Regions from separate parts of the Georhizobium sp. MAB10 genome, predicted to be linked through region 3. Evidence: predicted binding sites of a transcription regulator. Region 3 holds the regulator's gene; each other region holds the start of a gene.
What was found. The regulator LexA, encoded in region 3, represses DNA repair genes until DNA is damaged. The targets are predictions, from matches to a motif close to TGTTCNNNNTGTGTTCNG.

Region 1 (2,270 bases), 420 kb from region 3:
GTGTGTCCGGCTTTTATCGTTCGTCTCAAACCCTGTCCAGCATTGCCAATGCGCGCTTTGCAGCTCCCCGAAACGGAGTGCGGCGGACCCGGATGGGCCCGCCGCAAATCGATCGCCACGAAAGGATTGGAAGACCGCGCGCCGTCAACCGGCCGCGGCGTCGTCCGTGTCGTTGTCCGGCAGGCCGTCATCGAAGAAATTCTCCGCGATCAGGCCGGCATTTTGACGAATCGCCGTCTCGATCTCGCGGGCCGTGTCGGGGTTGTCCTTGAGGAACTGGCGGGCGTTGTCGCGGCCTTGCCCCAGACGCTGGCTGTTATAGGAGAACCAGGAGCCGGACTTGTCGACGATCCCGGCCTTGACGCCCAGATCGATCAGCTCGCCGGTCTTGGAGATGCCTTCGCCATACATGATGTCGAATTCGATCACCTTCAGCGGCGGCGCCATCTTGTTCTTCACGACCTTGACGCGGGTCTGGTTGCCGACGGTCTCGTCGCGGTCCTTGACCGAGCCGATGCGGCGGATGTCGAGGCGCACCGACGCATAGAATTTCAGCGCGTTGCCGCCCGTCGTCGTTTCCGGCGAGCCGAACATGACGCCGATCTTCATGCGGATCTGGTTGATGAAGATGACCATGCAGTTCGACTTGGAAATCGATGCCGTCAGCTTGCGCAGCGCCTGGCTCATCAGACGCGCCTGAAGGCCCGGCAGGCTGTCGCCCATCTCGCCTTCGATTTCGGCGCGTGGTGTCAGCGCCGCAACCGAATCGATGATCAGCACGTCGATTGCACCCGAGCGAACCAGCGTATCGGTGATCTCCAGCGCCTGCTCGCCATTGTCCGGCTGCGAAATCAGAAGGTTCTCCAGATCGACGCCGAGCTTGCGGGCATACACCGGATCGAGCGCGTGCTCGGCATCGATGAAGCCGCAGATGCCACCGCGCTTTTGCGCTTCCGCCACGCAGTGCAGTGCGAGCGTCGTTTTGCCCGAGCTTTCAGGGCCATAGATTTCAATGATACGGCCCTTCGGCAGTCCGCCAACGCCGAGTGCGATATCGAGCCCGAGCGAGCCGGTCGGTACCGTTTCGATTTCGACCACCTGCTCGTTGGAACCGAGCTTCATGATCGAACCCTTGCCGAACGCGCGCTCGATCTGAGAGAGCGCCGCGTCGAGAGCCTTGCTTTTGTCCACCGAATTGTCCTCTACGAGCCGCAGCGAGTTCTGTGCCATATGTTCCACCTTTAGGTTATTCGAGCCGGACAGGCAAACGTGCCCTCTGTTCTCGTTTGTACCCATTTTGTTCTCGTTTGGCAAGCGCTTTCTAAGGCACTGAATTTGCATCTTTATCTTCTGTCTATTCCCGGATTGTTCCGCGCATGATCAGCATGAAACGCAAAACGATACCAGGCCACGCGTCGCCCATGTCGAAGGCCGATTGCCGATGAGCCGATTCCTCGTCATCGGCGGTGCGCATCTCGATCGGCGCGGCCAGGTGAAGGGCGCGCTGCATCTTCACGCCAGCAATCCCGGGCATTGGGAGGAGACGGCCGGCGGCGGCGCATTCAACGCCGCCCGCAATCTCGCGCGGCTGGGGCATGCCGTCCGGCTGGTGGCGCCGCGCGGCGGCGATCCGGCTGGCGAGACCGTCGGCCGGGCAGCCGCCGATGCCGGCGTCGAAGATACGCCGATCACCTTCCTCGATCGGGCAACGCCCACCTATTCGGCGATTCTCGATAGCCAGGGCGATCTCGTCGTCGCGCTCGCGGACATGGCGCTTTACGATGCCTTTTCGCCCCGCCAGTGCGATCGCCGCACCCTGCGCGATGCCATCGCTGATGCCGATGCGGTGCTGGTCGATGCCAATATTCCCGAGGCAACGATTACTCGTCTGGCGCGGCGGTGCGGCGAGGCAGGCCGCCCCTTGTCCGCCATCGCCATCTCGCCGGCCAAGATCGTGCGGCTGAAACCGGTGCTTTCCGCCCTCTCCTGCCTGTTCATGAACCGGCGCGAGGCCGAAGCGCTCGTCGGCCCGCTTGCAGAGGATGGGCAGGCGCAGGCCGAGCAGCTGCGCTCTGCAGGCATAGCCCGCGCCATCGTTACGGCTGGCAGCGGCCCGGCACTTGCCTTTGATCAGCAGCAGACGTTCCTCTTGTCCGCGATCGAAGGCTGCACCATCGTCGATGTCACGGGCGCCGGCGATGCGCTTGCTGCCGCCACGCTCGGAGCTCTTCAGCCCGGCCTGCCTTTCATCGAGGCCTGCCATTATGGCG
Region 2 (2,270 bases), 1.5 Mb from region 3:
GCCATGATCGCGCGGTGAATGGGGGCCGCGCCGCGCCAGCGCGGCAGGAGCGACGCATGGCCGTTGAAGCAGCCGTGATGGGGCGCATCGAGGATCGGCTGCGGCAAGAGCATCCCATAGGCGACGACGACGGCGACGTCAGGTTTCAGCGCAGCGAAAGCTGCCTGCTCCTCGGCGCTTTTCAGGCTTGTCGGCGTGCGCACGTCAAAGCCCAGGAGTTCGGCCTGCTGGTGCACGGGCGACTTGACGGGAGCCAGGCCTCGACGGCCACCGGGCCGTGGCGGCTGGGTGTAGACGGCGAGGATCTGATGCCCGTCCTGCGCCAAGGCGGCAAGCGTCGGCACCGCAAATTCCGGCGTTCCCATGAAGACGATCTTCAACGGCATCGGATCTCTTTCCGCAGACGCAGCCGCCTGCCGGCCAGTTCAGAGCGCCGAGGCCGGCCGCGACTTGGCGAGCTTGGTGAATTTGCGCACGACCATATCGCGCTTCAGCTTCGAAATGTGGTCGATGAAGAGCACGCCGTTCAAATGGTCGAGTTCATGCTGGAGGCAAGTGGCGAGAAGGCCATCGGCCTCGACGGTGCGCTCGTGACCGTCGATGTCCAGGTGACGCACGGTGACCCGTGCCGGTCGCTCGACCTCGGCATAATAGTCGGGGATGGAGAGGCAGCCCTCTTCATAGACCGACCGTTCATCCGAGGATGCCAGGATCTCCGGGTTGATGAAAATCTGGGGCTGGCGGCCCTCCTCTTCCTTCGCGACATCGATCACCAGCAGTCGGCGCGGCACACCGATCTGGATGGCGGCCAGGCCGATGCCCGGCGCATCATACATGGTCTCGAGCATATCATCGACGAGCCGGCGCACGTCGCCATCGACGCGTTCGAGCGGCTCGGAGTGCTGGCGCAGCACGGGATCGGGAAGGAGGACGAGTGGCTTGATGGTCATGCCCGGCAATTAAGCATCGCCGGCTTTCTCGTCAATCTTCCGCTTGCGCAACGAGGCCTCTGGGCTTGCAGGTCACCGCGAGACCGTTAAGCCTGTTCACGTTTTGATCTGGCATGGAGCAGAAATCCGTGTAGGATTTGGGGATGGTCGACTTGTCTCTCCTCGCGCAGCCTCTCTTCACCCTCGGCGATACCGCCGTCAGCTTCGGCATGGCTGGTGCTGCGTTGCTGGTGGTTCTCGCCATCCTGTGGATGTGGCGCTCCGCCGTCCGGCGTACCGAACGTGCCGAGCTCGTGCAAGCGGCGGAGGAGAGCGAGCAGCGGCTTGCCGAGATCCTCAAGGCGCAGTCGGAAATGCAGGGACGCATGGCGACCATGGCCGAGCTTTTCGGCGCACGGCAGGCGGAACTCAATCAGTCGATCCAGCAGCGGCTGGACGGCATGACGCAGCGGCTCGGCACGACGCTCACCGAGCAGACGCGCTCGACACACGAGAACCTGACGAAGCTTCAGGAGCGCCTTGCCGTCATCGACACGGCGCAGAACAACATCCAGTCGCTCGCCAAGGATGTCGTGGGGCTGCAGGCGATCCTCACGAACAAGCAGACGCGCGGTGCGTTCGGCCAGTCGCGCATGGAAACCATTATCGCCGATGCGCTGCCGATGGGCAGCTACACTTTTCAAGCGACGCTTTCCAACAATCAGCGGCCCGACTGCCTGATCCATATGCCGAATGGACAGCCCTCGCTTGCGATCGACGCCAAGTTTCCGCTCGAAGCGTGGCATGCCATCCGGGCGGCGGAGAATGCGGAAGCGGCGAAGCCGGCTGCGCAACAGTTTCGCCGTGACATGGACGTGCATATCCGAGCCATTTCGGAAAAATATTTGATCAAGGGCGAGACGCAGGACACGGCGTTTCTCTTCGTGCCGTCGGAATCGATCTTCGCCGAAATCCACGAGAATTTCGAGGAGATCGTCCAACGCGCGCACCGTGCCCGCGTTGTCATCGTCTCGCCCTCGCTGCTCATGCTGTCGATCCAGGTGGTGCAGGCGATACTGCGTGACCAGCGCATGCGCGAACAGGCGCATCTCATCCAAGGCGAAGTGGGAAAGCTGATGATGGATCTGACGCGGCTCGATCAGCGCGTGCGGAACCTGCAGACCCATTTCGGCCAGACGCAGAAAGACATCGACCAGATCGTCACTTCGACCGACAAGCTCGCCAAGCGGGGAGCCCGGATCGAGGCACTGGAACTCGAGGCACCCGGTGCCGACACCGCTCAGCCAGCCGCCGAGCCGACCCAGGCGGTCGAGAGCCGCA
Region 3 (2,270 bases):
GCTGCCCTCATTATGGCGGCCGAACTGCGCGCCGATCGACCCTTGCTGCTGATTGCCGAGGACGCTCGGCTGGCCGCGATCCTGCGCGAGGACGGCCTGGCAACCAACCGAGCGCGTCCGAGCAGCTTCATCTTCGATCAATGGGCAACGGCAACCCGGCTTGCGACCCATGTCCCGCCAATCGTCGCTGTCGACGACCAAGCCCAACTGTTGTTAGACGAGATGACTTCCGATCCGGACGAAGCTGAAGCCGAGATCGACCCTGCCATTGCCTATGGGATGATGCGCCAGGCAGTCCGCGAATTGGATGACGGGCAAATGATCGGCGTGTTCCAATGCCGCCGAGGCGCGTTTTGCGTCGCACGGCTGGAAAACGGCACAATGGTCGCGTGGCTGGAGGAGCCGGCCTATGTCGGTCCCGCATGCGACATGACCGATATCGCCATCATTCCGATACCGCTGTCGATGCGCCAATGCCGCTCCGGCGCGAAGCTCTTCACCGCCCGTACACTGCGTGAAACCGGCGCGATCGCCGTCTACGCGGCGTCGACGGGAGAAGGCTTCGCGGCGAACGAGGCGCGAGCGGCGGGCACGGGGTCGGGTACACAATTCGACCCGCAGCCGACGTTCCGCTTCGAGCAGTCTGCCGGCCGAATGCGCGCCTGGACGCGGCACCGCTATTATGACTGGAGAACGGGCAGTTTTACCGAGCCTGGCGGGGATGACGCCTCTTCCGTCAACACACACATGAGCGAAGACAGAAGAGCTGCCGACAGCATCGATCAGTGATAGCGCCGGATGAGCCCGACGAGCTTGCCCTGGATCTTGACGCGATCCGGTCCGAAAATCCGCGTTTCGTAGGCCGGGTTGGCGGCCTCGAGCGCGACCGACGCACCTTTGCGACGGAAACGCTTCAACGTCGCTTCCTCGTCGTCGACCAGAGCCACGACGATGTCGCCTGGATTGGCCGTCGACGAATTCTTGATGATGACCGTGTCGCCGTCAAAGATGCCGGCTTCGATCATCGAGTCGCCCTTGACCTCGAGCGCGTAGTGCTCGCCGCCGCCCAGCATATCCGGCGGCACGGCAATCGAATGGGTATTGTTCTGGATGGCGGAGATCGGCACACCCGCCGCGATGCGGCCCATGACGGGCACGCTGATGGCGCGATTGTCGTTGTCGCGCGGCATCTCGCTCTGGCGGCGCTCGGCTGCGATCTCGGGCTTCGGCGTCTTGCCAAGCGATCCTTCGATGACACTCGGCGAAAAGCCGCGACGCTGAGGCACTGCCGCGTTGTAGCTATCCGGCAGCTTGATGACTTCCAGCGCACGCGCACGGTTTGGCAGACGGCGAATGAAGCCACGTTCCTCTAGCGCGATGATGAGGCGGTGGATCCCCGATTTGGACGCGAGATCGAGGGCTTCTTTCATCTCGTCGAAGGATGGCGGCACGCCGCTTTCCTTCAGGCGCTCATGGATGAAAAGAAGCAGTTCCTGCTGCTTACGCGTCAACATCGGCTGCTTAGGCCCCCGCTTGATCGGATGGAAACAAATGTGGAACACACTCTATCTGTTCCTTTTGTGTTCCGCAAGTCCAACAGGGAAACCGACGGCTAGATTCGTCGCAGCAGGATTGCCCGCACAGTGTCTCCTGCCTTGGCCGCGGGAGCAAATGGTGGCCGGACGACGAGGCCGTCTGCCTCGGCGAACACGCGCATCATGGAGGAATCCTGCTTGGTGGCCGGCCTGACGACCAACGTTCCATCCGCCCGTCGGCTCATCGCCGCGCGCAGATAATCCTGGCGCACGTCGTTTTCGGCCAGGTCTACGTCGAGGATTGCGTCGACCGCCTGCACATGATGGGTGCGGCCGACGAGCTTTGCGATCAGAGGCGTCAGGAAGACGTGCGAGCAGACAAGGCTCGAGACAGGGTTGCCCGGAAGCCCGAGAACATGCATCGGGCCGATGCGGCCGCTCATCAGCGGCTTGCCCGGCCGCATTGCGATCTTCCAGAAGGCAAGCTCGAGACCGCGCGATTCCAGCACTTTGCGAACCAGGTCGTGATCACCAACCGAGGCGCCGCCAAGCGTCACCAAAATATCGGCGCCGGCCGCCTGGGCGGAGTCGATCGATCGGTTCAGGCCATCCAGCGTATCGGCAGCAATGCCGAGGTCGATCGGTTCGCCGCCCGCTTCCCTGACGATGGCGGCGACGCCAAAACTGTTCGACGCGATGATCTGATCGTCGCGTGGATCGGCACCCGGCGGCACG

Region 1: a site for LexA is predicted at 1,288-1,305, ahead of recA (recombinase RecA). Genes of this name have one in related genera too.
Region 2: a site for LexA is predicted at 1,044-1,061, ahead of PU133_RS00385 (DNA recombination protein RmuC). Genes of this name have one in related genera too.

Annotation. Positions count from the first base shown of each region.
Region 1 covers NZ_CP118314.1:2,230,353-2,232,622, reverse strand. Annotated here, with positions in the region: gene recA (recombinase RecA) at 145-1,230, opposite strand; gene PU133_RS10395 (carbohydrate kinase family protein) at 1,442-2,270, shown strand, end outside.
Region 2 covers NZ_CP118314.1:72,721-74,990, forward strand. Annotated here, with positions in the region: gene fmt (methionyl-tRNA formyltransferase) at 1-386, opposite strand, end outside; gene def (peptide deformylase) at 426-950, opposite strand; gene PU133_RS00385 (DNA recombination protein RmuC) at 1,094-2,270, shown strand, end outside.
Region 3 covers NZ_CP118314.1:2,650,801-2,653,070, reverse strand. Annotated here, with positions in the region: gene PU133_RS12600 (ComEC/Rec2 family competence protein) at 1-789, shown strand, start outside; gene lexA (transcriptional repressor LexA) at 783-1,514, opposite strand; gene glp (gephyrin-like molybdotransferase Glp) at 1,613-2,270, opposite strand, start outside.